Regions from separate parts of the Sporomusa sp. GT1 genome, predicted to be linked through region 1. Evidence: riboswitches for the same ligand, from Rfam matches in the RefSeq annotation. Region 1 holds a riboswitch; each other region holds the start of a gene.

Region 1 (7,501 bases):
ATCGCGCCGTTATAACGCCGGTTACGGAATTCGTTGTCGACAATCATCGTGCCCGGGCCGACGCGTTCGAGCTGCCGGGCGTTTTTCACCTGATGGGAGGAATCGATTTTCCAACCCCATTCCAGATTATCCGCAGTCTGCCGCCGTCCCACCAGCAGTTCGGTTTTCTCAATGTCCTGGAAATTGTATTTGGCGTTGTCAACCATATCGGCATTATTAGTGCTGGCTGACTGCGGAAAACCGGTACTGTTGTTTTTATAGGCCAGTTTGACAAACCAGTTGTCGTCCTGCCATTTTAAGAGGGCGTCAGTATTATGATAATCATTGTTTTTGCGCCATTTGGTTACCGCCTTACCGTTAATCCAGCCGGAATAACGGTGATCGTAGCGGAAATCGCCCTTGGCCTGATCCCGGTTGAGGGCGAACAGCAGGCTGCCGCTGCCGGCCGGGGCGGTCAGTTCCAGATTGCCGGTGTAGCCGTTAAAGGAACGCATACCGGCCGCAATGCTGCCGGTGGTTTCGGCCGGTTTCTTGGTGACGATGTTGATGGCCCCGCCCAAAGGCGCGCCGGCAAAGCGAGCCGGAACATAGCCACGGTAGACTTCAATATGGCTGACATTCTCCACCGGAATGGTGGACAGATCGACCGCCGCTTCGCTGGAGGAATTGACCAGCACGCCATCCACATAAATATTGACCTGGCTGCCGGTGGACCCCCGGACCCGGGCGACGGTGTAATGCCCGGTGCCGTTCAGCCGCTGGACATAAACGCCCGGCACAGTCTGCAGCAGATCGGGCAGGTTTTTCATCTCGCCCTTGTATTCCGGTACGGGAATGACCGAGACGGTACCGGGAGACAGTTTTTTCTCCCAGTCGGGCCGGGCGGCTTCGACCACCAGCGGAGTTAAGGCATAAGTGCCGGGGTCGCTGCTATCGGCAGTTATCTGAACGGTATTGTTCGCAGAACCGCTTGCAGCATAAGCAATCGCCGCCTGCTCAGGTGTATGCTCGGCAACCGCCGGCTGATCGGCCTGAACAGCTTGACTGGCTTGTCCACCCTGAGCGACCGGTACATCGGGTTCGGCCGGAGCCGTTGACGCGAACCGGGTCACGCCACTGCTATCGTCAATAACCGGGGTCAGGCCATTTGTTGTACCGGCCTGACCGGGCGCTGCTGCTTGCCCGGCAGCCAGCGACGTCAGCTTGCTGTCAAACTCCGCCGTCCGGTCTTGGACGGAAGGTCCGTTGAAGCGCCAGGACATACCGGCGTTAACCTGCCAGTCGGTGTTAACCTTACCGCCGGTGGTTTTGGTCAGCCCGACAAAGGCATTCTGGTCTTTGCCGATCTGCAGATTGGCCCCCAGGCCGAATTCAAACCAAGTGTCCTTGCCGGCCAGCGTGTTCACCGGCAGGCTGGCTCCCACCAGATAGTCGTCCCAGTAGCTGCTCCAGTACAGTGCATCAGCCCGTGCGCTGCCGCCGTCCTTAAAGTCGTGGTTGACCGCGGCTTTAGCGTAAACCAGGCCGCGTTTGCTGCCGCTGACGAAGTTTCGCCCGGCAGTCACGCCCAGGCGTCCGGTGAGCATTTCCACATTATCCTGCGTGTAGCGCATATTATTGGCGGCAGTATAACTGTGACCCCGCAGCGTACCGTAGGACAAACCGGCCTGCGGCTCGACATACCAGCCATTTGCCAGCTGTTTTTGATAGCCGTAGCGGAGGCCGGCGCCATAGGCCCAGGTACGGTAATCGTTTTGGAACAACTCCTCCTGCGAGTCGCGGAACTGATAGTCATTGCTGAGTTTGGAGCCCCGCACGCTCAGATCGAGATAATGGCCCTTATCGCCCAGCCAGGTGGTATACAGACCGATGCCCTTGCTGGTCAGTTCGCCGCTGCCGCGGCTGTAGAGCACTTCATTCGTGCCGTCCCTTTTGGTGTGCTGGTGAAAATCGGCGTCGGAATTGAGCATGCTCACAAACAGGCCGGTGTGCAGCCGTCCGCCGAACAGCCGTCCCTCCCGCTGCTTGTCGTAGCCGACCTGGATGCCGTTATAGCTCTGGCCGAAGTCGGAGCCGTAGGCCCCGTCAAAGCTGTATTTGCCCCGCCAGACCTGCGCCCAGGTCCCATCGGCACCTGCCGTCTGCCCCAGGCGGGCGGCGGCGCGCAAATCCTCGCCCCGCTGCCAGAACAGGCCGTCCTCTATCCGCCACAGGTTGCGCATAGAGAGCTGGGCGTTGGCGGCGCTGAATACGCCCTGGGACAGAAAGTCGGTACTAGTGGCCGTCCAGCTTAAATCATAATTTTTGGTAGCACCGGCGGTATAATTGGTGGTTAATGTCGGTACGAATAAATACTTGTGCAGCGCATCATCAATGTAGCTATTGTCAATCTCTGCCACAAAGCTTAAATTTGGTTCTACACTGGCAGTTAAATTTCTTAAATTAATAACTTGAGTCACCGTGCCTTGCAAAGTAATGGCCTGAGCAGCTTCCCAACTGCCGGACGGCACTCCGCTGTTTGACCCGCTGAAAAAACTTTTATCAAAACGGTATTGCACCCTGACTGTGGCAGCAGACTCGCCAGTTCCCAGCTGCGGGTTTTTAAAGGTAAATTGGGTTTTGAAATCTTTGCCGTATACTGTCCCTTTTAGAATCGCGCCATCATAGAAAACGGTTTTCGTCGCAGTGGTGTTGTTGTTATTAAAACCGCGAACAAGGCTTTTCCATTCTGCTCCCGATACATCATAATTATAATCTGCATACTTATAGGACATATCCAGGACGGCGCCGGCACCTATCGTTAAATCTCCGGAGCTGAACCCAACACTGTCCATCGGCCGCCAGATGCCACCGTCTTCAATAACCACCGCTTTATAGCGCAAGGCCGGTGTGTTCGTTTGATCGGTGTTAATCCAGGTTGTTTTTGTCTGCCCCGCGCCAATGGTGTAAATTGCAGGTCCAGTTCCTGTTCCCAGTTCTTTATCGTTGACCGTCTCACCGATTATTACAGGCCCCGCATACACCGGCGTACTACAGAGCAATGCCGACAATACTAATGACGTTAAAAGTTCCTTTTTTTTGCTATTTAGTTTTTTTCTTGATTTCAAGCTTGTCTTTCCCTTCTGCCATGCAATTTACTCAATAAAAAAGGCGGGGGAAAGGTTCACCCCGCCATACCTGCAGGTCTTACTTTTTGGCGGCCGCCACCTCGTCGAGCAGGCGTTTCCGTTCGAGCAGGGCCATGGCCGAGCTGGAGGCGAAGGCCGGCGCGACATAGCCTTTCAGTTGAGCGGGAGGCGCCACTTCGCCACCGTAGATAGTGATGGAATTGAGGTTAGGACTGCCGGCCAGTGTGGTAAGATTACCGATGCCTTCCGCATTGCCGACAATACCGCCGGTACCGTAGATGGCCAGATCGTTGCCGCGGGCGAACCAGGTCTTGCCGGTACTTTCCGAATAGAGCAGCGCCCAGAGATAGCCGGATAAGTTATCGGTTGCTATAAAGGTTGCCGTAGGATCTGGAGGGAAAGCTGATGTTAAATCACTAAGCAGTGCGTCCCCGGCATCGTTCAGTGAATCAATCGTAAGCCAGTACAAGCGCCAGGTCATGACCCAGCTGGCGTTATAGGCGCCGGTCAGAATGAAGACCTGGCTGCCACTTTCATTGAAGGTCAGTGCCCGGAAATCAAAGCGGTCAGTGGCTGGGTCAGTGTTATCAGCCGCCGCCTTAAGCAGGTTGGTGACCTCCAGGTCGCTCAAAGCCACCTTCTGGATTTTGGACTCCGGGTTCCAGACAATGGGGGTGGCGTTATGCTGCATGCCGCCGAGGGCGACCAGATACAGGAAATCGCCCTGGGGCTGAATGCTGAACGCGTTCTTGCCCGGCCACTCGCCCGGCCCGGGGTTGACGGTTGTTGTGCCGTGCGGGCCGGTGTAGGACGGTGTTCCGCTGAAATCCAGCAGGTGCTTGACCACGGTGCTGTTGACGTAGGTGGGGCTGGCGGTCAAAATATTAATGCCGCTGATGAACAGAGCGTAAAAGTAATCGCCGACAATTTGCAGGTCCACACCGTAGGAATCTTGAGACGTCGGGGGCGTCAGCCTGAAGTTGTGCCCGGCAGTGGTGTCAAGCGTATAGGTGTCGCCGGCGCTTTCCACGCGGAAAACGATTCTATTATCAAAGTCAATGCCGTAGATATAATAATGCTCGGTTGCATTTTCCGTGACTGTTGCCGTTTGGAATTTGTAAGGATTGGTGATAGGAATATTGTTGGAACCGCTGTCAACGACAGTCCACAGCGCCGGTCCGTAAATGGGTCTGCCGGGATTGATGCCGTCGCTCCAGGTGTCGGCGTTATAAATCATAAAGTAGCACGCAGCACCCCCGACACCCCATTGAATGGCCGGTACAATCGCCCGGTTATCGCCGTTGCTGTTTTTAAAGTAGAACACCTTTGTATCGCCGGGCAGTTGTTCAGTGTTGCTGGTCACCGGATTGACCCACTGGGTCACTACGCCTTTACTTTCAGTAATCACATCGCCGCTTGTACCGCCGCTGTATACGGCTGTTCCCAGATCGCCCTCGCCGATAAAATTGGGCGGCGGATAAGAATACACTGTGTACGCAACTTTACTGGACATAATGTTTCACTCTCCCATCGTTTTTTGGTGTTATTCTGCGACCGTCAACAGCTTGTGGGCTGTTGAGGTCTTTTCCTTAGTACCCACGGGAAAAGAACTCACCTCCTTGTTCAGAACTCCCTATCACAGTCTGTCCGGGCGCCGTTATCGCACCCGGGCGGGACGAACAGGCTAAGTTACGCTGTCGCCGCTGCTGCTTATTGTTTGAGCTTAGCTATCACGTCGGCGGTGATATCAATACCACCATAGACCACGGTTGCTGCGTCAATAATTACTGTTAGTCCTTTTTCCTCGGCGACGGCCTTAATGGACGCCTCGATTTTGTCCCCTACCGGCTTCATGAGAATGTCTTCCTTCCGGGCTTCCTCGCGGGCGATGGTGTCGTTTAAGGCTTGCCGCTCCGCGTCCGACAGGTCTTTGCTCCGGGTGTCATAGTCTTGCTGCGCCGCTTCGCGCAGGGACTGGATTTCCTTCAGTGTCTCCTGAATACCGGGATAGCTGCTGAAAATCTGCTGGCGGTTGACATAGCCCACGGTTTGCTCCGGTTTGGCCTTGGCCTTGGCGGCCAGCGCCCCGGCCGGGGCCAGCATGCCGCCCAGAAAACATACGGCAATAAGTAATAAAAGACTGCGTGTTAGTTGCTTCATGCCATTTCCTCTCTTGTTTGATTTGTGCTTCTAAGCAATAAAAAAACTCCCTCATCGGGAGTGGTTACGCTGTCCGGACGAAAGCCGTCCTGGCTTGTTGCGTAATCTCCTCCCCATACCTCGCAGGTCAAACGGTGATTGTCAGACAGGCAGTTCTCCTGGCTCCGGTTCATCACTCTCTCGCACCTTCCCAAAGCGTTCGCTCCAGTGGCATATCTGCGAGATTGCTCCCCGTTACAGTGGCGGGACCGCGCCGGCATTACACCGGACTTCCCTATTAAGCCCCGTAGGGCACCTATCCCAACGATATTCATTTGTCATCACTTTTTCATTCTATACAGGACTTTGAAGCATTATGCCGAAAAATCAGCAGATATTGTGCCCTTGCTGTTTGCACCTGGCAGCAAACTTCACATACGCTTCCAGCGCTTCGATAATGGCATCTTCCATCATTTCAGCCCTGCCGTTCTTCCCGGCTTCCTCAACAATGTGCTGAACCTGCCGGACATGATAGCCATAGTCCAGCAGCGCGCGGGTTAAGGTCTCGATCCTCCGGCGTTTCATAACTCACCTCTCCTACTACCGGACTGCGGTAAAATATATTCACATTCTCCCGCCGGCGCAGCATCTTTGGTTTGCTTGTCCCTTAAAGCACCGGCAAGGGGCTGCAGGCTGTCGCTATCCCCCTTTGATTATCTGTATTCGGCGCCGCTAAGCGACACCGGGTATATTGCTGTCATGGGCCTGGTCCATGACAGTGGCTCACAAATGAAACAAAAAGCGCCGACTATTCCGCCCGGCGGAACAATCGACGCTTTACCTGTTGCTAAAGCTGCCTGCTGCCGGTGCCGGGTCAAAAACCGCTCGCTGGCTGTCAGGCGAGAAAGCTCACCTTAACAAGCCTCCAGTCATATGTTAGCTCAGAGCTAGCCTATGCCTGCGAGTGTTCTTAATCCCAGACCTGTGCATCGCAGGCTGTACGGATATACATGTCTCAGCTGAGACACTAGAAACCAGGCAGTACCCTGACTTGGGTCATCACCACATTCTCCTTGGTAAGAGGCTTGCAGAAATATGGCTCTCCTTCACAGTTGCGAGACAGCGCCGGAATCACACCGGACTTCCCTTTTAAATCCGCCCTGACGACGGATACCTGATTTCGTATAAAGTTTTGTAAGATCATAACCTTGGATAAGCAACTAATTATCTGCAACAAATATAAAAAAGCCTTCCTGTGATGAAATATCCAGAAAGGCTTCTTGTAATCCGGCGAAACTGCCGTCACAAAATACGAATTGCATCGCAATCCCCTCCCCGATTCATCGCAGGTCAAATGGTGATCGTCATGCAGGCAGTTCTCCTGGCTCTGGCTCATCGCTCCTCCAAACCTTCCCAAGATCGCTGGATCTCAGTGGTATATCATGGATTCGCTCCCCATCACAGTGGCGGGTCCGCGCCGGCTTTAAACCGGCTTCTCTCTTAGGCCCATACGGGCACCTGCACCAAAGTACATTATTCTCTTTTTTTGTGAGAATTCCTTTAATTTCTTTGCTTCAAATATAGCACCGTTGGGTAATTTTGTCAACAACTTTTTTAGCCTGTATTTTATGTTATGCAGCTATATTGTGTCATAAAGCAACAGGAATAATTATATTTTAGCACAAGTACTTCTGCTTGTCACACTTTTTCCTTCGTCATTTTCCGACATATTTAGATAGCAGTTTTAATGACCAAGGCGCCTTCGTCATTAAAACGGACAACGGTATTGGCAGGAAATTCGACCACTTCCCCAGCCGTTGAACGCCAGGTCACCTTCTCTTTGAGTGTTCCAACGGCGACTTCCCCATTCTCATCGAATTCTATGGCTTGTTTAGCGCTGAACTTGACAAAACCGGCTGAGTCGTTTGCGGCAAGGTTGGTTCGCCAGCCTATAGGCCGCAGGTAGGTATCCTCGGCCAAAACACCGGACCGGATTGCCCCGGAATCATAAAAAGCCAGGACGGTATTTTCTCTCAAGGTCAGAAAGCCGTATTTCCCCGCCACCAGACGAACGGTGGCCTGCTCGGCAAGTGTGCCGCGAAGCACTTCTCCCTGTTCGCTGAAGGTAACCGGGGTTCCGCCTTTATAGCGCAAATGCCCGTAGCCGGGAATAGCCATATTATAGCTTCGTTCGATAAAGGAGCGATGAAACCGGGGGAAAAAGGAGCCGGTCG
Region 2 (7,501 bases), on a different contig from region 1:
AATCCTATTGCCGTTAAAATAGAGCCAAAAAATAATGACAGGTATTTTTTCGCAGCTAGTATTTTGGGATTCCTGCCTGGCAAACTAAAACCTCCTTGAATAATAGGAATAGTGCCATGATAACAGATACTGACAACTTGTCCATGTGCAATTTTACCAAGTACAATATTTTCCAGAAATATAATAAATTAGTAAAAAATGTATACTGGGCTAAAAATATTGTAACAATGTTTTTGCAGAAGTGTCAACATATTAGAATAAAATTCGTTGTTTTTTTACAAAAAAATTGCGTTATAAGGCTGAAAGCACACAAAAAAGCTGTAACCGGCAAAGGATGAATATATACCGGTTACAGCTTTGGCGTTGTAGTTGAAAATGACTAGTTAGGAGTAGGGGCGTTTCTCTGGGGAAGTCCGGCAACGCCGTTGACGGGAAGGGAAAAGGTTATAGTTTTCGCCTCGGTTTGCAGACCTGCATTTTGTGTAATTGCGGTCATGATGTCCTGGCGCTTCTGCGTTTCTGTCAGAATGAACAGCATATCTTTTTCGTGCTGGATGGATATGCCGAAGAATTTCTCAGCCTTTTGCAGCCCAACACCTCTTGTGTGTAAAATAGTACCACCGGTTGCTCCTGCGGCTTTCGCAGCATCCATGACCTCATGAGCATAACCCTGGTTGGTGACAGCAATAATTAAATCATAATTATGTGGAATCTCCATAGCTATCCCTCCTTGATTTTGGGGAGCATCCTGTGTTTGTATCTTCGATGCGGCGTCTACAATACTGTTTATCGTGATGCAGAATGCAATGCCTTTGCCAGGCTTGCCAAGGTGTGTTTCCTCATTAAGATTTTTTAAGATAGTTCGTGATAGTTCGAATGGCATTGGGCAAAACAAAACATCTTTTTCTGTTTCACCGAGGCCCAAATAGGAGAGAAACTTTTTATCTGCGGTTCCTTTTCCCAGAGCCAGCAAGTCAAATTTTATGCCAGCATCAGCAAAAAGCTCTGACATTTTTTGGCCTTTGCCTCTGTTTACAATCGCCACTACAAACACCAGTGATAGAGTTTGCGGCATGTTTTTATTTCTCCTTTCGAGCCGTCAGGTTATTTTCTTGCTCGCATTCCGTGAGGTTTGCATCTTTTTGGTCCTCTGTCAACTCTATTATATTATCATGTGTTGTATGCAAATCCAAGTCATTCTTATTATTTAGAGCAGAGGAATTTTCATCACCTTCGGCATAGGGCAATGGGGCGGTGGCACTATCGCTGCCGTCAGGTTCATCAAACGAAGTTGCGAATAGCAAATCGGTATGCAGATTTTCCTCCAGGTTTTTGTTGTGCATAAGCTTCATGTTGTAAATAACCCCAACGACCTGTATGGTTATCAATGGCATCATTGCCACCATGGCAATAATGCCAAAGGCATCTGTCATGACATTGCCGCCGACAGCTTCGCAGATACCCACGGCAAAGGGGAGCAAAAACGCCGCAGTCATGGTGCCGGCCGCAACCCCGCCGGAGTCAAAAGCAATGGCTGTAAATATTTTTGGTGTAAAAAAGGTTAACCCCAAAGCCAGCAAATATCCGGGAAGTAAGAAGTACCAAATGCTGATTTCGGTTAAAATTCGTACCACCGATAATATCAAAGCAGCACTTGTTCCTAAAGACAAGCCTGTCATCATCATTTTTTTGGAGATGGAGCCGCTGGTTATATCCTCAACCTGTTTGTTGAGTACATGAACGGCAGGTTCGGCGTAAACGACAAAGAAGCCGATGATTGCGCTCAGAGGAATCAGAATCCAATTATAAGGAAGGGTGGCAAGTTCTTTGCCGATATAAGTGCCTGCAGGCATAAAACCGATATTGACGCCAGTCAGGAAGATGGAGAGCCCGATCAAGGTGTAGACAATACCGATCAATATTCGTATTAATTTTGTTTTTGACAATTTCAAGCGAATGAACTGGAAAAGTATAAAAATAACCACAATGGGCAGAAGGATGGTTAAGACTTCCTCAAATAAGAGGACAAAGCCATGACGATAGGAATCTAATAATTCGCCAAGATTATTTACGCTGGCATTTGGTTCAAAGGCGAACCCGGAACCTGAGGCATCAAAAAACATACCCATAACTAAAACCGCTAAAACAGGACCGATGGAACATAACGAGCAAAGGCCGAAACTATCTTCTTCCGAACTTTTACCGCCTCTTACTGCGGAAATACCGGCGCCCAGGGCAAGAATAAACGGTACTGTGATCGGCCCGGTGGTTACGCCGCCGGAATCAAAGCCGACAGCCAGAAAATCGGGTGCCGTCAGTGCGGCGACAATGAACAATATCACATACGATACAATAAACATATAGGACAGTGAAAACTGGAATAGAATGCGCAGTAGTGCTAACACGAGAAACACACCTACGCCAAAAGCCACCGAACTTACCAGAACCATATCAGGCACCGCCGGTACCTGTTTGGTTAGTACCTGCAAATCCGGCTCGGCTATGGTGACAACCACACCCAGAATAAACGCGGAGCCGACGATCAGCCAGATGTTTTTTGATTTGGTTAATTCTGCGCCGATGGCTTCCCCGATAGGCATCATGGCAATGTCGGCGCCCATGGTAAAAATGCTCATGCCGATAATGAGCAGGAGGGTGCCTGTAAGAAACAGCATCAAAGACCAAAACGGCAGAGGAGATATCGTAAAATGCAAAGCAAGTACAATGGCACTGACTGGCAAGACCGATTGCGCAGCCTCTTTCAATTTTTCTAATAAGTCTGTCGTCATTAACAACTTCCTTTCCTGTTTCAACCATTTATGTGCATATCGTGATTGTGTGTTGTAAAACCCAGCCTTTAGGTAATTTACTCAATAAAATATGCATAAATTCATACAAAATATAATCCGCTCCCTTGATTAGGTAAAATCTTCGCCAACTAAAGCTACTATCCCACTAGGGCACTGACCGCATGTTTTTCCTATAGCTTCCGGCAATAGCAATGGATAAATTTCTGCCCGGCAAACTAACAACCTCCTTTAACTATAAAGTGGTATGTTTATAATAACACGGATTGGTAAAATGAGTAAAGAAGTCTCTTGGCCAAATTTACTACGTACTAGGTGGGTTATTTCACGAAAAAGATAAGCGAATTTTCGGTAAAGGGTAATAGGGGAGGACGAATAAGGGGTGTGTATTTGCAGGAAGTACAAATGGTGAAAAAAATAAAGATAATTAGTAATTGTGATGGTTGGTTATCTTGAAAAAGCCTGGGTAATGTAATATAATGTAGAACTAGAAGAAACAGGATTAAAAAAATACTATAAAAGTATATAGACAGTATACTTTTTGCCTGATTTTTCAAAAAACCAGGCAGTCTAATTTTTTCTGGTTAAGGGAGACTTAGCTTCGGATGGGCTGAAAACCCCCATCTGAAGCTAAGTTTACTTTATCCGATGACTAACTCGCTCTAAGACTCCCACCTCTCCAGGTGGGAGTAAGAGCGACTAAGTCCCCGGATAAGGGCGAACTAACCTTCAGATGGGGTTAAAACCCCACCTGAAGCTAAGTCTGCTTTATAAAAAATCGTTGCTTTTATTAGCCGGCCAAGTGCGAGCCTGGCAAAAAGCAAGCGGTTTATGGGTCAAAAAAAGGGAGGAGAAATTGGGTAATGCGTAAAACAAGTGTAAAATTAGTAGCCGTACTAACTGTTGTGCTGTTAATGGCAGGAGTTATGGCAGGCTGCGGCGGGACCGCTTCCAATGACATCAAAATTGGTGTTCTAAATGAAATGACTGGCGGTAACGCAACCATGGGTACTTCTTCTGCTAATGGTGCCAGAATGGCTATTAAAGAAGCCAATGCCAAAGGCGGAGTGCTTGGCAAACAAATAACCGCCGTTGTTGCCGATAATAAGAGTGAACCTTCTGAAGCCGCCAACGCTATGACCAAACTGGCAACTCAGGACAAGGTAGTCGCCATCACAGGTATGTTTGCCAGTTCGAACGCCATTGCTGCCTCCAGTGTAGCTGAAGCAACCAAAGTTCCGCTTTTAGCAGTAGGGGCAACCAATCCGAAAGTAACTGTGGATGAAAAAACCAATAAGGTAAAAGACTATACTTTCCGCGTCTGCTTTATTGATCCGTTCCAGGGGACGGTAGGAGCTAATTTTGTCCTCAATAGCTTAAACCTTAAAAAAGCCGCTATCTTAGTGGATAATAGCAGTGATTACAGCAAAGGACTGTCCACCTTCTTTGAAGAGGCCTTTACTAAAGGCGGCGGCGTGGTTTTGTCCAAAGAAGCCTATTTGCAAAAGGACCAGGATTTCAAGACTATTTTAACCAAAATAAAAGCCCTTAATCCTGAAGTGCTGTATGTGCCCGGATATTATGAGGAAGTAGGCAAAATTGTAAAACAAGCGCGCGAATTGGGCATTACTGTTCCCATTATCGGCGGTGATGGCTGGGATTCGCCTAAACTAATAGAAATTGGCACAGCCGCCGCGTTAAATAACACCTACTTTACCAACCACTACTCGGTGGATAACACCAGTCCCACCTCACAAGCTTTTGTTGAAGCTTACAAAAAAGAGTATGGATTAGTGCCGGATGCATTGGCTGTTTTGGGTTATGATGCCGCCAATCTGCTGATTGACGCCATCAAACGCGCTAACAGTGTGGAGCCGGCTAAGATCCGTGAGGCGCTTGCCGCCACCAAAGATTTTGCTGCTATCACTGGTGCGACGACCTTAAATGCCACCCATGATGCAGAGAAAAATGCCGTTATTATTGAAATGAAAGATGGCAAGCAAGTCTTTAAAGACACCATTAAGCCGTAGCCAGGTTCTGCGGATAATCATGCTTTCAGAAAACAGGCCGGGAATATTCCCGGCCTGTTCATATTGACGGTATTTACAGGACTCTGTTATAATTAAGGAAATTTTGCATAATACGGTTAAGGTGCCGCCGGCTAGTATCTTGTGTCACTTAAAATTTGAGATTAGATGGTGACACAAGGTACTACTACCGGGGGAGAATAGGGAAGTCTGAGTATGGCCACACCATACATAAGCGCGGGCCCGCCACTGTACCGGAGGAGAGCTTACACAGGCCACTCGTCAAGGGGAAGGCGTAAGTATTGATGAACCGGGAGCCAGGAGACCTGCCTTACACCGTTTTACATCCTTCATGGAAAAGAAGGCTTTTTTGGGATTGCCCAAAAGAGCCTTTTATTTTTGCCCCCTGTTTTTTGCCTAAGGTTTGGCGCAAGCCGTGTTTTCTTTACTTAACATAATTGGAGGTTGCTATGAGTTTACTGCAAGATACCTTAGTGAAAATTACTGCCCCGGATACTGTGATTATGCAGCAGGTACAGGATAAGCTGGATAGTCTGATCAAGCCGGCAGGCAGCCTTGGCCGGTTGGGAGACATGGTCAGACAGTATGCAGGCATCACCGGTGAGACCGAGCCGCGCCTGCCCCGCAGCTGCATGGTGGTAACATCTGCAGATCATGGAGTTGCCCGGCAGGGTATCAGTGCCTATCCGGTGGAAACTACTATGCATATGACAGCCAATTATCTTATCGCCAAAGGGGGCAGTGCCAACGCTTTTGCCAATTTCAGCGGTTCTGACCTGGTGGTGGTGGATGTTGGGGTGGCAGGTGACTTATCCTATGTTCCCGGACTGTGGCACCGGAAGATTGCTTATGGAACTCAGGATTTTACACAAGGGCCGGCCATGAGCCGGGAGCAGGCTGTACAGGCAATCGAAACCGGGATTGAGATTGTCAACAGTAAGGTGAGTGAAGGCTACAATTGTTTTAGCCTGGGGGAAATGGGCATTGGCAATACGACGGCCAGTGCTGCCATTGTCGGTGCGTTTACCGGCCTGGAGCCGGACAAGATTACCGGGCGGGGGACCGGCATATCGGACAGCCGCATGCAGGTAAAACTTGCCATTGTCCGCCAGGCGTTGGCGGTTAATAAACCGGATGCCAAAGACGGGCTTGATGTATTGGCCAAGGTTGGCGGGTTTGAGATCGGAGCCCTTGCCGGGGTTGTTCTTGGTGCTGCCGCTAATCGCTGTGCTGTCATAATTGACGGCCTTAATACCACGGCGGCGGCTTTGATTGCCCATGCCATCCAGCCTGTAAGCAAAGAATACCTGTTTGCGTCCCATTTATCCGGTGAACCGGCCCATATCATTGCCTTGCGCTGTCTGGGGCGGGAAGCGTTTGTCGACATGGGGGTCCGGCTGGGAGAAGGCATCGGCGCTTCAGTCGCCATCGACATGTTGAAGGCAGCCGTTACCTTGCTTGATAACAGTAACCGGGGAGGGCAGACTCATGTTTAACGATATTCTGGCAACCATCAAACCCTTGGATGAGCAGGCGATGGAGCGCTGTCAACTGCGATTGGATAACCTCACCAAGCCGCTTAACAGTTTACATTCTTTTGAACATATCGCCCGGCAGCTGGCTGGGGTTACAGGCCATCCCCGTCCCCGCAATCTGGAAAAAAGCATTATCATTATGGCTGCCGACAGCGAAGCCGCCCTGGCAGCCAGAGGCAGATATGAGCAGACACCAACCGTCCAAAAGATTAGTAATTTTTGCCAGGGCCGGTCTGTGATTAACAGCTTTGCCGAACATGCGCAGGCCAAGCTGGTCCTGGTGGATATCGGCGTTGCCGCCGAGCTGCCGCCATACGCGCAAGTCCGGCATGAAAAAATTGCTTATGGTACGGCAAATATGCTGCAAGGTCCGGCATTAACCAGAACGCAAACAATACAGGCCATCAAGGTGGGAATCCAAACGGCTTCAGAGGCCATCGCCAGCGGTGTGCAGGTAATCGGACTGGGTGAAATGGGCATAGCCGGCACAATTTCCGGTTTGGCGGTTGCCTCCTGCTATAGTGAACAGCCGCTGGAAAACCTCACCGGCCGTGAGCGGGTGATTATCCGGCGGTCCTGGGTGGTAAATGAGCCTGATAAACAGGATCCTCTGGATGTATTGACAAAAGTAGGCAGTTTGTCAATGGCAGGCCTGGTGGGAGTAATTATTGGGGCGGCTGCCGGGCGGGCCGCCGTAGTGCTGGATGGCCTTGTCACCAGTGCAGCCGCCCTGCTTGCCGTACAAATGGCGCCGGCGGTGAAAGCCTATCTGATTGGTTCGCATTTTGCCGCCGAGCCGGGACATAGGGAAGTTCTCGGTTTGCTGGGACTTCCGGCCTATCTGAAGCTGGACATGAACCTAGGTGAAGGGACAGGCGCCGCATTAGGAATGTCGCTTATTACCGCTTCGCTCCATGTAATCAATGATATGAAAACCTTCGGCGAAGCCGAAGTGGCCGTGGCGCAGGACGGACCGGGCGCTTTGAAACAAAACAAGGCAGTCAGAGATTAAGTGTAATTTTCAGAGGACAACAGACAAGAGCTGTTGTCCTTTTTATGCATTTTATCCGATGACTAACCTTCAGATGGGGCTAAAACCCCACTTGAAGCT
Region 3 (7,501 bases), on a different contig from region 1:
CCAATGAGGAGAATTGAAAAGTTAATGGAACTTTTTCACAACTATGACCCTGCTACATTGAGGCATTGTCAAAGTGTTGGTATGCACATGCTGGAATGGGCGGATTGTATGGGGTTTTCCGATAAAAAAATACAAATAGCATATTATTGTGGTTTAATGCATGATATCGGCAGATTGTGCCTGCCTGGCAATGTATTTAATAAACTTGAACCATTATCAGACGACGAACAGGATATGCACAAACTTCATACGGTATATGGCTGGGTCATCCTTAATAGTGTGGGGCTGAAGGAAATAAGTCCTATTGTTCGTTATCACCATGAACGGTATGATGGAACAGGATATCCGGAAGGCCTGAAAGAAGCCGAGATTCCCTTTCTAAGCAGAATGCTTTCTATCTGCGATGCTTTCGATGAGATGACAAACAGACAAGGAACGAATAATCTAAGCGGCCGCCAGGCGTTGCAAGCAGTGGAAACCTGCGCCGGGACACGGTTTGATCCGTGGCTGTGCCAGCAATTTGTCAGTTATATAAGGAAAGTAGAAACACTAAAAGCGGTTGCTAATTTCGCATAAACCGGTTGATATCAGATAATATAAGAGGGATGTGTAGTATGATTTTACATATTGCTAACGGCTCAATACTGAAATCCTATTTAGAGACTAAAGGCATTTCAGGCCAGAAGATTATTGCATTTAATGAATCCATGATTACCGGGAAATGCGCGGAGACAATTTTTAGTGAGGAATTCTTTCAATTACGGGCAGAAACCTTACAGGTTGCTTATGAGCGCTATAACGAATTGACGGTGACAGAACTAGAGGCATTATTAAGTCACTCGTATTCGGAGATTATATTATGGTTTGATGCCGATATGTTTTGTCAGATGAATATTTTAACCTTGTGCGCCTATCTGGATGCCAGCAACTATCAGGGGGAAGTGCATTTACATATTATCCGGCACGATTTCTGGCAATATGACAGTTTGCAGGACATAATACGTATATCCTATCAAATTAACCCTGCGGGATATTACGAGATATACCGGGAGGTTCTCTTGCAAAGACGGCCAACAAGAGAAAAATATCCGGTTTTTGCAGAATTAAACGCAGGAATTAACTTGTACACAAACTATATTTCCGCTAATAGCGATATTCGGTTAGCCATAACAAAAATGGTTAAAGAAAACAAAGATAAACCGTTTGTAATAAAAGAAATAAACGAGAAATATCCTCATTATGGTATCGGTGATTACAATATTCAGCTGATTTATCGTGATATAGTAGATAGGATTCAAATTAATATGGATTGACAATCACTTCCTGCAGTGTTATGCTAATTTCATAAGAAAACTACATATGTTAGAGATAGGTGCCTTACAGGCTTAATAGGGAAGACCGGTTAAATGCCGGCGCGGTCCCGCCACTGTAACGGGGAGCAGGCTTAAGATATACCACTGGGATGGATTTTCTGGGAAGGTTTAAGCAGGCTATGATCCGGAGTCAGGAGAACTGCCTATCTGACAATCGCCGTTTGTTACCCACGAGGTATGGGGAGGGGATTATAGTAGGCGCTTTTATGGCGTAACTGGCTAATTCGCTCCTGGTTTACACACCAGGAGCTTTCTGTTCGGGCTACTGTTCAAACCTCTCACCGCTACGGTTGAGAGGTTTGCTGTTTTAATCACAGGCTGCTCCCATCATCCTGGTAACGAAGGCGTGTCCGGTAATCAAAAAATATGAAGGAGTTGTTTTTGGCCAATGAAAAACATCTATTCGTTTATCACCACCCTGTGCATGCTGGCTGTATTTGGCTGTGTAAGTCTGGTTCCGTCACTGGCAGCGGCTGCACCGGCTCAGGCAGGCAAAAAGGCTATTTTAGTTGTAAGCTTTGGTACTACGTATCCTGAAACTTTAAAGACAACCATTGAAGCTGTTGAAACCAAAATAAAAGCAGAATTTCCCGAGTACGAAGTTCGCCGGGCTTTTACTTCCCGGATTATCATTAAAAGAATTGCTGAACGTGACGGCGTGAAAATCGATACCGAAAAAGAAGCGCTTGACCGTTTAAAAGCCGAAGGCTTTAATGAAGTTATTGTTCAGCCGCTGCATATTGCTGCCGGTGAAGAGTTTGATTTGGTGAAGGGTGTTGTAAAACATCATGAAGCCGCTAAAACCTTTGACAAAATTGCCTTAGGCAGACCTATTATGTATTTTATGGGACAAGAAGAGAAACCTGATGACTATTTAGCTGCTGCTAAAGCATTAGAAAACCAGTTCCCCAAACAGAAAAAAGACGAAGCCATTGTACTGATGGGACATGGTGGCAGCCATCCCGGAAATTCGGCTTATGCCGCCATGCAGCTTAAATTACAGGATGAAGGCTATAAAAACGTATATCTGTTCACCGTGGAAGGGTATCCGTCCTTCGACAATATGCTGGCTAAATTAAAAGCCAACAAAGTAAAAAAAGTTACTCTTATGCCGTTCATGCTGGTAGCCGGTGACCATGCTACCAACGATATGGCCGGTGATGAAGAGGATTCAGCAAAAAGCCAGCTTATTGCCGCCGGCTTTAAAGTAGACACTTATGTGCATGGCTTGGGTGAAAATGCAGGTTTTCAAGATATTTATATCCAACATGTTAAAGATGCCATTGATGAACTGAATAACCCGGAAGCTAAAAAGCACTAAAAGCAAAACCAAATAACAAAAGAGTTGGGTGCCCTGCGGGGCTTAATAGGGAAGTCCGGTGAAAAGCCGGCGCGGTCCCGCCACTGTAATGGGGAGCAAATCCAAGAATATGCCACTGGGATGAAAAGTCCTGGGAAGGTTTGGATGAGCCGTGAACCAGAGTCAGGAGAACTGCCTAGCTGACAGTCGCCGTTTTACCCACGAGGCATGGGGAGGGGATTACAGTAGATGGTATGTATGCTGAAGACTCGCGGGCCCTGGGGCGCCGGATGCTGCAAAATATATCAAAACTGAAAATACATTCCCACGCGTAAGCGCGGGAATGTATTTTTTTTCCTAAGGGGGCAAGGATTTGACCATCAAAAAAGCACTGACCGGCATCGTGACAGTGCTGTTGGTAATGTTGACAATTACCGGACAGGCCCAGGAGGAAGTGTCTTTTTCCTGTCAATTTCCCTATTACCTGGGGAAGATCAGGGATTCTGTGATTCCCGGCGGACAAACGGCAGCGCTGTTTAGTATTGAGCATCGTGGTCTAAACGACAAAACGGTGACAGTGACCATCAGTCTGCCGCCTGGCTTTAGCCCGGCCGGTTCTCAGGAAAATTGGGAGGTAACCAGGCAGGCAGACAGGTATGCCTTAACGAGAGACATGCTGCTGCCAGGAGGGTATAGTCAGTGGTATGATTTACTGTCCCTGCAGGTGGCGTCAGATTTGCCAACAGGCAGGTATACCGCTACTGTGACGGCAGGAGGCAATACACAGCAGATACCGGTTACCGTAGGGACGGGTACCGGTGATGCCGCTGCGCCGGTCACGCTGGCAGGTATGGTTCTGCCGTTGGATAAGGACGGCAAAACCGATGACCGTGTAGGGCGCAATGTCTTAGTGCTACGGGACAGACAATGGGATTACTACAAAAATTTATTCATTGGCAAAGGTGCTTCGAATCAAGAAATTGAGGCCATTCACCCGGTAACTCACCTGGGCGTGGATATTGTCAATCCAGCCGGGGTGCAAAAACTGGTTATTGTTACCGTTCATCTCTTAGATGCGGCTGATCGTCAGCCGGTAAGCGGCTTGTTTACTCCCGGTGCGACCAATGAAGATGTCGATGGTGGCGCACTGGATGGTCACAAGGAATATTTAGAGATGTTTACGGCTTTGAACGGTGACTCCCGGCAGCGCCTGCAGCTGCCTGTATATGCGGATGAACGCAATTTGACCGGCGGGGATTATATCCTCCGGGCAGAACTGAGCGACGGGGTCAAGGCGCCGTTGCTGTACGAAGTGTCGCTTACTATTATCAAAAAAGACAACAAAGCCCTGATAGTAGTCAGTAGTGCCGCCCTGGCGGTATTGACAGGCTTGCTGCTTTCCCTCAAGCGCCTGCGGCAAGTATTGGCGGTGCTGAAAACACGCTGGCTGGTAACCATTGCCTTGTTTGGTGCGGCGGCTTTTGCGGTGGTCAATGTACCGTCCACTTTATTAAATGATTTTTTTCATATTTTGCTGGGCCCATTCGGATTTTTAATTACCGGCCTGTTTAGCAGCATATTTCTCTATATGATGGTGGTGGCGCTGGTCATACTCATTCCCCAGCCCGGGGTGGTGGCGCTGATGACCGTTGTTCGCATGCTGCTCGGGATGCTGGCATTTGGTCAAATCTCACCCATTGGCCTGTTATCCTATGGTCTGCATGCGCTGCTGCTGGAGCTGCTGATTTATGGCAGTGGCATGTATGGCTGGCTGCAGCAACGGGAAGACAACCCCATACCCTGGGACAAGATCGCGCTGCTGGCTGTCAGCTGTGCGGTGGCTGATACCATCGCAGCCTATGTGAGCTTGCAGGCGATGGCGTTTTTGTACCGCATGTATTATGCTGCCTGGTATATTGCATTGGTCTTACTGTTTAACGGCTTTATCTATACCATAATCGGCGCCGTCTGTGGCACCGCCTTAGGCAAACGACTGGCCAGAGTAGGGGGAGATTGACCAATGGACAGTATAGTATGCTTTAATAAGGTTTCCTTTACCTATCGGCATCGCAGCAGTCCCAGTATCAGTAGCGTCAGTCTCCGGGTTTCCCCAGGCGATTTCCTGCTGCTGACAGGTGCGACCGGTTGTGGCAAAAGCACTTTGTTAAAAATGCTTAACGGACTGATTCCCCATGAAAGCGGCGGCAAGCTTGAGGGAGACGTGGTTGTCGGCGGACGTTCGGTGAGTGGCTTGAGTGTGGCGGAGATGAGCCGTACCGTGGGCATGGTATTTCAGAATCCGGATGATCAGATTTTTTCCACAACCGTGTTTGATGAAGTGGCTTTTGTCCTGGAAAATATGGGAATGACGGCAGTTCAGCTCGAACCTCAGGTCAAAGAAGCGTTAGCCTTGGTAGGTCTTGCCGATAAGGCAAAAGCCAGTGTGCATGCACTGTCGGGAGGACAAAAACAGCGCCTGGCGGTAGCCGCCGTACTGGCAGCCAAACCCCAGGTACTGGCACTGGATGAACCTATCAGCCAGCTTGATCCGCAGGGAGCCGCGGAATTGCTGTCCGTATTGCAGCAACTGAATGCCAATCTGGGAATTACCATTATTATTGTTGAGCACCGCCTGCATGAAGTACTGCCTTTATGTCACAAGGCAGCCATTATGGATGCCGGCCGGCTCATCTGGCAGGGCAGGCGTGAAGAGGCTTACAACTGCCAGGAAATGTTTGCTGCTTACGGTCTCAGGCTCCCCCAGCCTGTTACCCTTTGTCATCATCTGGGGGTTGCGGCGCGTTCGGCTCAGGTTGACGATGCCGTGGCAGCCATCCGGCAGCATTATGCCATTCCGGTTCCCGCTATCAGTCCGGTTCCTGCAGCGGCGGCATCGCTGCCTGTAGGACAACACCCGTTGCCAATACCGGCAATCCAGGCCAAACAAGTATTTTTTCATTATGATAACCCGGCGCAAATGGTGCTGAACGGGGTTGATTTGACAGTTGCCGCAGGCCAATTTATTGCCCTTATGGGCAGTAACGGGGCCGGCAAGTCTACCTTGCTGCACTTGCTTGGCGGGTTGCTTAAACCGGCAGCCGGTGAAATGCAGATACTGGGACAAAAGGTTAGGGCAGTATCGCCGGCTGTGGGAATGGTGCTGCAAAATCCGGATTTTATGCTGTTTAACAGTACTGTGCAGGAGGAAATCGGTTTTAGCCTGCGCCAGCAAAGCAAAGACAGCACCGACGGCTGGACAGAGTACTGCGAATTATTGACAGACAGGCTGGGCTTAGGCGGCTTGAGGGAGGATTTCCCGCTGGCTTTGAGCCGCGGTCAACGCTTGCGGGTGGCTATTGCCGCCGTTTTGGCCAATGAGCCGCAGGTCCTGCTGCTGGATGAGCCAACGACAGGCCAGGATATTGGCCATATTGAGGATATTGCGCTCTTGCTCAGGGAATATACCCGGCAGGGTGGCAGCATTATATTTTGCACTCATGATACTGAGGTGGCAGCACGGTTTGCCGATCGAATCATTGTTATGCGGCAGGGTCAAATTGTGGCCGACGGCGCACCGGCTGCGGTTTTCCAGGATCAGGCCATGCTTAAGGCCAGCGGACTTAAACCGCCTGCAATCCTGCTTGCCGCTCAGGCCCTGTATGGCGGCACCGCGCTTACTGTGGAGGAGGTGGTAGGATATGTACGACAGGCATGTCTGGGAAGCTACACCGGGGAACACCCTGCTTCATAAGATCGATGTCCGGACAAAACTGGTGTTATTGCTCCTGCTGGCAGCTATGGTGCTGCTGGTGGACAGCCCGCGTTCACTATTTCTGCTGTTTTGTCTGGTGCTGAGCCTGCACCTGCTGGCGCGCTCCTCTATGGGCAGGTGGCGTATCCTCATGGTCTTTATTCTACTGGGTATTTGGGGCTCCATGACCAGCCAGGCGCTGTTTTACAGCAGTGAGCCGCGAACCATTATCGCTTGTCTGGTGTCGCCGGCCGCACCGGGAATCGGCGCATTGACCGGAGGGGTGTATGTTTACCGGGAAGGCTTGGAATATGGCGCCGTGCAGGCCTTGCGTTCCGGAACTATGCTGGCTTTGGGCCTCCTGATTAACTGGACCTCCGATCCCCGGCAGTTGTTGCGCAGCCTGCTGGCCTGGAAGCTGCCTTACGAACTGGGCTTTATGCTGATAACCGGTCTCAGGTTTCTGCCGGTCATTTTTCAGGAGACCGGTGTTGTTCTGACGGCACAGCGTCTCAGGGGCTTTAATCCATTCCGGACAGTATCGCCCCGGCGGCTCATTCAAACAGCCTTTCAAACTTTGTTTCCCATTCTGGCGCGGACTTTGCGCCGGGCCGCGACTTTGGCATCTTCTGTCGAGAGCCGCGGCTTTGGGCGGGAAACACCGCAGATACCTTTGCCGGTATGGTCCTGCAAGGAACGCCTGGTTTGCCATAGCCTGCTGCTGACGGTGGTGGGTTTGATACTTCTCAAAGTAATGGATTCATTGCAATTTAACGGTTTTTTGTATGTGTCGTCTTTGCGGGGGGTATATGATTTGATGAAGGTGTGGCTGTAAACAATGAAAAAAGTCATCACAGCTGGAATTGCTCTCTTATTTCTCGGTACATTAGGAGCATTAGCCGCCCATATTTTTGGCATGAGCACCCATGTGAGCCTGACTGGCAAACAAAACGGCACACAGACAGGCGCTTATGGTAAAGTAATGGAAGTCGTTTTAGGTCAAACGGAAGTATATAATTATCAGCGAATGGGCTTTAACCGGGGCTTTATCCGCTTTTCCCCTGACAGCAGCTTTTT
Region 4 (7,501 bases), on a different contig from region 1:
GCCGCCGCACCTGCGGGTCAAGGCCTACTGTCGGTTCATCAAGAAATAAGACCTTGGGCTCGTGCAACAGGGCCCTGGCAATCATCAACCGCCGTTTCATGCCGCCGGAAAGGGCTTGCACCTTATCGTTGGCGCGTTCGGTCAGTTCCACATACTCTAAGAGCTCAGGAATTTTCCGGGCGCGCTGCGGTGGCGGAATATGCTGCAGCCTGCCATGCAGTTCCAGGTTTTCCCGGACGGTCAAATCGGCGTCAAGATTGAAATGCTGCGGCACAATGCCAATGACCGGCTTAACCTTTTGCTCATCCTGCGGCAGCTGCCAGCCCTGAATGCTCAGCGTACCGGCTGTAGGACGGGTTAACATGGTCAGCATCCTGATCATTGTCGTTTTGCCTGCCCCATTCGGCCCCAGCAAGCCGAAAATCTCTCCCTGGTTAATGTCCAGCGATACTCCGTCAACGGCCGTCCGGCTGCCGAAGCGTTTGACCAAATTTGCTATATGAATCATTTTTGCAACCTCTTTACACGCTTCTTATCTATATACGCGCTAAGTGTTTCACAAACTATCCATCAGTGATCAGGCGGATTCCGGGGTTATGTTCTTAGCCTAAACACCACCGGCATAGTGGTTTGGCAGACAATGGTCTGGCCTGTTTCCCGCAGCTTGGCCGGAACAAAGCGCCAGCGCCGCACCGCATCCGCAGCTGCATTATCCAGCAGTTCCGAACCGCTGGACCGGAAAACATATACCTGCCCCGCCTGTCCGTTGGCCAGAATTTCAATTTTAAGCACTACCGTCCCTTCAATTCCTGCCCGGCGGGCTTGCTCCGGATAGTTTGGCTCCCGCTGTGACAATATTCCTGGCGGAATGACCCCGCCGGCCTTGCCACTGCCACTGCCGCCTCTACCGCCGCCTTGACCGCTGCCGGCAGCAGCGCTTCCGTCCGAGCTTCCCCCGCCGCTGCCGCCTGCCGGGGCACTGGCGGCAACCGCACTCGCATCAACCGCAACAACCGCCATATCGCTGGCAGCCACTACCGCCTCCGGCAGCACCGGATCAGCTGCTGCGACTGGCTGAACTGCCGCAGGCCGCACCACCGGCACAGGCTGCGGCATAGCCGGCAAGATTTGCTGGCTGGCAGGAGCTGCCGCCGGTTCGGTATCTGCCAGCAGCGGTCCTTCCGCCCAATCGGTTAACTCCAGTTCGATAACTGTCTCCGGTATAGGTTCAGGCAGTACAGCCCGGCCGGCCAGCCAGCCGACGCCGATTAACACAATACTGTGCAAAACCAAAGAGATAAGCATCGCTTTTCGCCAACGCCAATCCGCCGCCCAATCCATTACTTATCCTTCCTTTCAGTAGCGATAGCCACCCGGTGGGCTCCCGCCAGTTTCAACTCGTCAAGAACCGCTACCACTTTGCCATATTCGGCTGTTTTATCAGAACGCAGGATAAAAACCAGATCCTGTTGCTTGGCCATCTCCAGCTTTACCCGCTTTTGCAGCAGTTCCAGCGGTATATCTTCCTGTTCAAACATAATCCGCCCCTCTTTGGTAACCGCAATGGCCACACTTTGAGGCTTGTCGCTCTGCGCCGAAGCAGCCTGCGGCAGGTTAACAGGTATTGTCTGCTGATCAACCATATAGAGAGTGCTCATGATAAAAAACACCAGCAAAAAGAAAATAATATCAATCATAGGAATAATCATTAATTTTGGCTGATGCCCGGAGCGCAAATTACGCAATTTCATGACATTTCTCCTGTTTTGCATACCCAAGCAACAGCAGGCAGGTCTTTTCGATATTGGTGATAAGATCATCCAGCCGATGATTAAAATAGCTATACAGCAGCATAGCCACAGTAGCCACACACAAGCCGGTGGCTGTTGCAATAAGAGCTTCCCCCACGCCGCCGGTAATGGCCTGCGGCTGACCTGCTTTGATATTCATAACACTAAAGGAGCTAATCATGCCGATAACCGTACCCAATAGGCCAAGCAGCGGTGCAATAGTTACCACTGTGTCCAAATGATTCAGGTTCGCCCGTAAACTGGCGACAGCCAGAGAAGCCTCACCTTCCAGCACACTTTCTATATTCGCGCAACCGCGCTGAATGTGGCCAATGCCTTTGGCGGCAACCATAGCGGCAATACCTTGGGTCTGCCGGCATAATTCACCGGCTGCCGTCCAGTCGGCACGTTCCAGTAAAGGAGTGATCCTCTCGGTAAAATCGTGTATATCGGCTTTCATTTTTCTATAATACAAGAAACGTTCCACGCCGATGGTTGCCGCCAGCAGCGAACAGGCCAAAAGCAGATACATGACCGGGCCGCCTTGCTGAAATATATGGAAACACTCTGCAATAAAACTCATGTTTACGCCTCCGTTAGGTCAATAAAGTTCTCTCTTTTACATCGCTTTTTATGACAAATTTTTGACAATGTGCATAATGTTGTGCTCTGACAGCTCCCGCAGGCTGTAATAGACAGAGCCCATCTCCCTCGCTACCGTCCGCGCCAGACCAAGTTTGACAAAATCACTTTCAGTATCAATGACCACACTGTGCACACCGGTTTTATGTATTTTTCCGGCTACTTTGAGGGCATCGGCCATGCCGTCACCGCCTGTAGTGGTGGTATTAGCCCGCCCGTCGGTAACAAGCACCAGTACCGGCTTCATTTCCCGGTCTTTTTGCCGGCGGGAGGCCAGCACCCTCAAGGCCGCCGTCAGCCCTTCAGCCAGCGGTGTTTTACCGCCTGTAGGCAAATATCGCAGGCACTTTTGCGCCAAATCCACGCTGCGGGTGATGGGCAGCAGCACCTCTGCGGTTTGTCGCCGGAAGGCAATCAGACCAACCTGGTCCCGTTGCTGATAGGCGTCCTGCAGCATAGCACACACGGCGCCCTTGACGGCTCGCATCCGTTCCCGCGCGCCCATGGAGCCACTGGCATCAACGACAAACAGAAAGGTACTGCCAATACGTTTCTCCCGGATTTTTTGCCGCAAATCTTCGCGTTCAATGGCAATGGCGCATTGGGCTGTGTTCCGGAACTTTTGATAAGGAGCCGCCGCCCGCAAGGTGGCGTCAAAAGCCAGATCAGTCACTTGTCCGTTCGGAATGCCTGAACGTACATAGCGTCCCTGCTTGGTATCGGTGCGCGTCAGGCTGCGTTTGCCGCTGCCCCGGCGCTCCTGACGGTCCTGGGGCAAAGCTAGCGCCATCCGGATAAAAGGAAAAGTTGTATCAATATCTGCCACCTTCTCCTGGTCACTGCCCCCACTTTCCGGCTGCCCGGCCGGCGGAACAGTCTGTTCTGCCGGCTGTTCCCGCTCCTGTTGGTTGGTGGGCGGTTCCGGTAGTGGCGGCTGATTATCCGGTTGTTCCGGTTCATTTTGCTCAGGCGGTTCGGGGGGAAGCGGCTGCTCCTCCTGCCGCATGCGCTGCGGCAATACATAGCAGGCGGCTTCCTCCAGGTCGGCAGGCAGCAGATAGGTACGTCCGGCAAGCGCCGCAATGGCCCGGGCGGCCTCTAATAAAAATAGTTCGGCCCGATGGCCTGGCGAATGCGCCTTGGCACACATCTGTGCTGCCAGCAAGATCATAGCTTCAGGTACAGCAATGGCTTGCAGCAGGCTCCTGGCGATTGTTACCTGCTGTTTGATGGCTTCATTAGCCGCCGCATACTGCCGGCAAAATTCTGCCGGACGGGCTTCATAGGCCAAAATCCGCCGCATAATTTCCATCCGGTCGGTCTCGTTTTTTTCCCGGCTGACGGCAGCATACAGGCCGAACCTGTCAATCATCTGGGGTGATAAGGTTCCTTCCTCCGGATTCATGGTGCCAATCAGGGTACAGGCTGCCGCATGCAGACAGGAAATTCCTTCTCTTTCCACCCGGTACACGCCGGTAGCAGCCGCATCCAGCAGAGATCCCAGAAACTCCTGGCGCAGCAGGTTAATTTCATCAATATAAAGCAGGCGATTATTGGCTCTGGCAAGTATGCCCGGCAGAAAGCGGCGCTTACCCTGTTCCAGGGCATATTGCATATCCAGTCCGCCAAACACCATATCCTCGGTGGCATTGAGCGGCAGCTCAATTAACCTGGCCTCACCGGAAATTTCCGCCAGAGAACGTACCAGTGTCGATTTGGCGGTGCCTTTTTCCCCGGCCACCAAAACCCCGCCGGCTTTGGGATTGACGACGGCAATGAGAAGCGCCCGCTTGACGGTTTCCTGTCCGACAATGGCCGCCAACGGAAATATCATGCGCTGCATAGTATCATTCCTCCCGGCTTACGGCTGTGCCAATACAGCCTCAACTTTGTCCCAATCCAGCGTACCGTCCTCAAACGGGCGCCGCCGCATCCGGTGCGGCAGTGCCAGCCGGGCGGCTTTTTTTACGTCCTCAGGCTCTACCTCTTCCCGTCCGTCAAAGGCGGCCAGGGTTATGGCCGTCTTAATAACGGTAATATCGGCCCGGTGACCGTCAACATCAAGGGCAATAGCCAGCTTGGCGACAAGCAGCAGCAGCTCATCCTTAATAGTCACCTGTGGCAAGAGACGGCTGGCTTGCATAATGCTCGCCGCCAGCTGTTCCTGTTCTGCCTGGTGCTGCCGACCGAAGGCGGCAGGGTCCTGTTCATAGCTCAGCCGCCGTTTAATAACCTCCACCCGGCACTCGGGCCGGTTTTCCCCGGCTACGGCCACCGACAGCCCGAAACGGTCCAATAGCTGCGGTCTGATATCGCCTTCTTCCGGGTTCATGGTGCCGACCAGAACAAAGCGGGCCGGATGGGAATAAGACACGCCCTCGCGTTCCACAGTATTTACCCCCATGGCGGCGGCATCCAGCAGCACATCAACAACATGATCATCCAGGAGGTTAATCTCATCCACATACAATATATTGCGATTGGCCTGAGCTAAAATGCCGGGGTCAAATTTCTTTTCCCCCTGTTTGATGGCATGTTCAATATCTAAAGTGCCGACAACCCGGTCTTCGGTAGCACTGACAGGCAGCTCTACCACCCGCATTTTCACTGATTGAACAGGCAGCGTTTGTTCTTCACTTCTGCCACGGCAACTGTCACACAGCCGGCTAAGGTCTGCCGGATCACAATGAAAAGGACAGCCTGTACTCACTTCCATAGCAGGCAACAGGTCAGCCAGCGCCCTGACTGCGGTGGATTTGGCTGTACCTTTTTCCCCCTTGATCAATACCCCGCCCAGCAGGGGATTGATTACATTTAAGATAAGGGCCAATTTCATATCCTCTTGCCCGACAATGGCAGTAAACGGGTATACCGCGTTATGTTGCAACGTCAATTCATCTCCTTATTAGTTCACAAGCCTTAGATGAGAGGTGGTATTACGCTTTCTGTCATAATAAAAAGAGACCTCCCTTATACGAGTAAGGAAGGTCTCTGGCAAACTTGTTATCGACAACCGGTAAATAATCCCCTCCCCATACCTCGTGGGTAAACGGTGACTGTTAATCAGGCAGTTCTCCTGGCTCCGGATCATGGCTTGCTTAAACCTTCCCAGGACGCTTCATCCCAGTGGCATATCTTAAGCTTGCTCCCCATTACAGTGGCGGGACCGCGCCGGCATTGCACCGGTCTTCCCTATTAAGCCCTTACGGGCACCTGATTCTGTCAGTATGCTGTTATCACACAATCTTTTGGCTGCGTACTTCCTGCATGTCCGCAGTGTAGAATAAAAAACTCCTGGTATCAATACCAGGAGTGAATTCAGCCGCTCCGCCAACTTCCCGATGATATTCAGGAAGCCACACTTAACTGTAATCCCCTCCCCATACCACGTGGGTGAAAAACGGTGATTGTCAGCTAGGCAGTTCTCCTGGCTCCGGATCATAGCTTGCTTAAACCTTCCCAGGATGCTTCATCCCAGTGGCATATCTTAAGCCTGCTCCCCATTACAGTGGCGGGACCGCGCCGGTATTGCACCGGTCTTCCCTATTAAGCCTTTACGGCACCTAACTCCAAACATGAAATTATCTGTCACTTTCATATTTATACTAGCGAAAAGCAACTGGTTTGTCAACACTTTAAATAATACACCGGACAGTCGACAGCCGCCGGCTCACCCAAATTAAGTAATGCTTTCCAGCCGGTTAAGGGCCGGCAAGTCAATGATACGGGAGGCAATCTTCTCTGCCAGAGGTTGATTATGGGTAATGGCAATTAAGCCCATTTTTCGTTCTTCCACCACTTTGAGAACCAAATGCCAGATTTGCGCCTGCGTAATAACGTCAAGCATTGTGCTCATTTCATCGGCAATGAGCAAACGGGTCTCAGGACTCAAGGCCCGCACTACACAAAACCGCTGCAATTCGCCCCCGGATAGTTCGTTGGGCCAACGGCCCAACCATTCCGGCTTAATGCCCATCGCGTCAAGCATGGACTGCTCCGGCGTCCAGCCTTCATGTAGAGAGTCGGCCATTTTCCACCGGGGATTTATGGCTTTTTCCGGATGCTGATATACCAGTTGAACCGGACAGTAGCCGGTTTCCGGCAGCGGCTTGCCCTGCCAGAGAATCTCCCCTGCCGTCGGCTGCAGATAACCGGCAATAATTTTAGACAAGGTGCTCTTCCCATAACCACTGGGGCCTACCAAGGCGACCCGCTCGCCCTCGTCCACGCGAAAGCTGACATTGTTAAGAATCCAGGGGCCGTTTCTGTAGCGAAAACTAATATTTTTTACTTCAAGCGCCACGATTGCACCTCACACTGCCGCCACGCACGTCCCGCATAAAGACTTTTTCCTCACATTGCAGCCCTTTGTGGGGGCAGCGCGGCCCAAACAGGCAGCCTGGCGGAAGGTTTTTCGGATACGGCTGGAATCCCTCAATTGGGTGAAAACCGTTTTGGGGCAAAGCGTGAAACAGAGCCTTAGTATAAGGATGCCGCAAAGCTTCACCCTTGCCGCTAAAGTCGGAAGCGTTAGCTACCTCAACGGTGGTCCCGGCATAAAAAACCGCGATCCTGTCGGCAATATTAAAAGCCAGATCAATATCATGTGTAATCAAAACAACCCCTTTGCCCTGGTCGGCAAACTCCCGGAAATGTTTCAGCGTTTCCAGCGCAATCCCCAGATCAAGGCCTGGTGTCGGCTCATCGGCAATAATCAGCTGCGCATCAGCGACCACTGCCGTAGAAACCAGTACTCTCCGGGCCATGCCGCCGGAAAGCTGGAAAGGATACAGCTTGTCCACTTCCGGACCGAGACCATAGCGTTCAAAGGCTGCCCGCTGGGCTGAGGCCTTGCCGTGAGGGCCCCGGACCTGTTCGCCCACCCGCATAAGCGGGTCAAGATAAGCCACCGACTGGGGCACCAAGGCAATTTGGCTGCCGCGCAGCTGTTCCTGCCTTTCCGGGGTCAGAAGTTCCCCGTCATAAGCCATTCGCCCTGTCACAATGGCATTTTCCGGCAGTAAACCCAGTACTGCATGAGCCAGCAGACTTTTACCGGAACCACTGGA

What was found. Region 1 has a riboswitch for cobalamin ahead of GT1_RS11375 (OmpH family outer membrane protein). Riboswitches for the same ligand answer to the same signal wherever they lie in the genome.
Region 2: it holds a riboswitch for cobalamin, as region 1 does, so the genes downstream of both, cobT (nicotinate-nucleotide--dimethylbenzimidazole phosphoribosyltransferase) here and GT1_RS11375 (OmpH family outer membrane protein) in region 1, are expected to answer to the same signal.
Region 3: it holds a riboswitch for cobalamin, as region 1 does, so the genes downstream of both, GT1_RS18080 (hypothetical protein) here and GT1_RS11375 (OmpH family outer membrane protein) in region 1, are expected to answer to the same signal.
Region 4: it holds a riboswitch for cobalamin, as region 1 does, so the genes downstream of both, GT1_RS18000 (ATP-binding protein) here and GT1_RS11375 (OmpH family outer membrane protein) in region 1, are expected to answer to the same signal.

What each region holds. Positions count from the first base shown of each region.
Region 1 is NZ_BMBX01000008.1:61,354-68,854, forward strand. Features, by position in the region: gene GT1_RS11365 (TonB-dependent receptor domain-containing protein) at 1-3,107, opposite strand, end outside; gene GT1_RS11370 (hypothetical protein) at 3,187-4,641, opposite strand; gene GT1_RS11375 (OmpH family outer membrane protein) at 4,839-5,288, opposite strand; cobalamin riboswitch at 5,419-5,602, opposite strand; gene GT1_RS11380 (hypothetical protein) at 5,655-5,852, opposite strand; gene GT1_RS11385 (hypothetical protein) at 5,928-6,185, shown strand; cobalamin riboswitch at 6,287-6,460, opposite strand; cobalamin riboswitch at 6,621-6,804, opposite strand; gene GT1_RS11390 (hypothetical protein) at 6,999-7,501, opposite strand, start outside.
Region 2 is NZ_BMBX01000007.1:62,998-70,498, reverse strand. Features, by position in the region: gene GT1_RS10560 (YitT family protein) at 1-83, opposite strand, end outside; gene GT1_RS10555 (P-II family nitrogen regulator) at 380-1,045, opposite strand; gene GT1_RS10550 (DUF1538 domain-containing protein) at 1,080-2,789, opposite strand; gene GT1_RS10545 (ABC transporter substrate-binding protein) at 3,671-4,837, shown strand; cobalamin riboswitch at 4,997-5,183, shown strand; gene cobT (nicotinate-nucleotide--dimethylbenzimidazole phosphoribosyltransferase) at 5,305-6,351, shown strand; gene GT1_RS10535 (nicotinate-nucleotide--dimethylbenzimidazole phosphoribosyltransferase) at 6,344-7,402, shown strand.
Region 3 is NZ_BMBX01000023.1:45,262-52,762, reverse strand. Features, by position in the region: gene GT1_RS18095 (HD-GYP domain-containing protein) at 4-576, shown strand; gene GT1_RS18090 (hypothetical protein) at 615-1,313, shown strand; cobalamin riboswitch at 1,354-1,535, shown strand; gene GT1_RS18085 (sirohydrochlorin cobaltochelatase) at 1,762-2,694, shown strand; cobalamin riboswitch at 2,704-2,888, shown strand; gene GT1_RS18080 (hypothetical protein) at 3,047-4,690, shown strand; gene GT1_RS18075 (ABC transporter ATP-binding protein) at 4,694-6,424, shown strand; gene GT1_RS18070 (energy-coupling factor transporter transmembrane protein EcfT) at 6,372-7,259, shown strand; gene GT1_RS18065 (PQQ-binding-like beta-propeller repeat protein) at 7,263-7,501, shown strand, end outside.
Region 4 is NZ_BMBX01000023.1:23,626-31,126, forward strand. Features, by position in the region: gene GT1_RS17975 (ABC transporter ATP-binding protein) at 1-508, opposite strand, end outside; gene GT1_RS17980 (energy transducer TonB) at 595-1,341, opposite strand; gene GT1_RS17985 (biopolymer transporter ExbD) at 1,341-1,751, opposite strand; gene GT1_RS17990 (MotA/TolQ/ExbB proton channel family protein) at 1,738-2,373, opposite strand; gene GT1_RS17995 (VWA domain-containing protein) at 2,422-4,275, opposite strand; gene GT1_RS18000 (ATP-binding protein) at 4,294-5,319, opposite strand; cobalamin riboswitch at 5,481-5,664, opposite strand; gene GT1_RS22585 (hypothetical protein) at 5,669-5,794, opposite strand; cobalamin riboswitch at 5,832-6,014, opposite strand; gene GT1_RS18005 (ABC transporter ATP-binding protein) at 6,112-6,735, opposite strand; gene GT1_RS18010 (ABC transporter ATP-binding protein) at 6,725-7,501, opposite strand, start outside.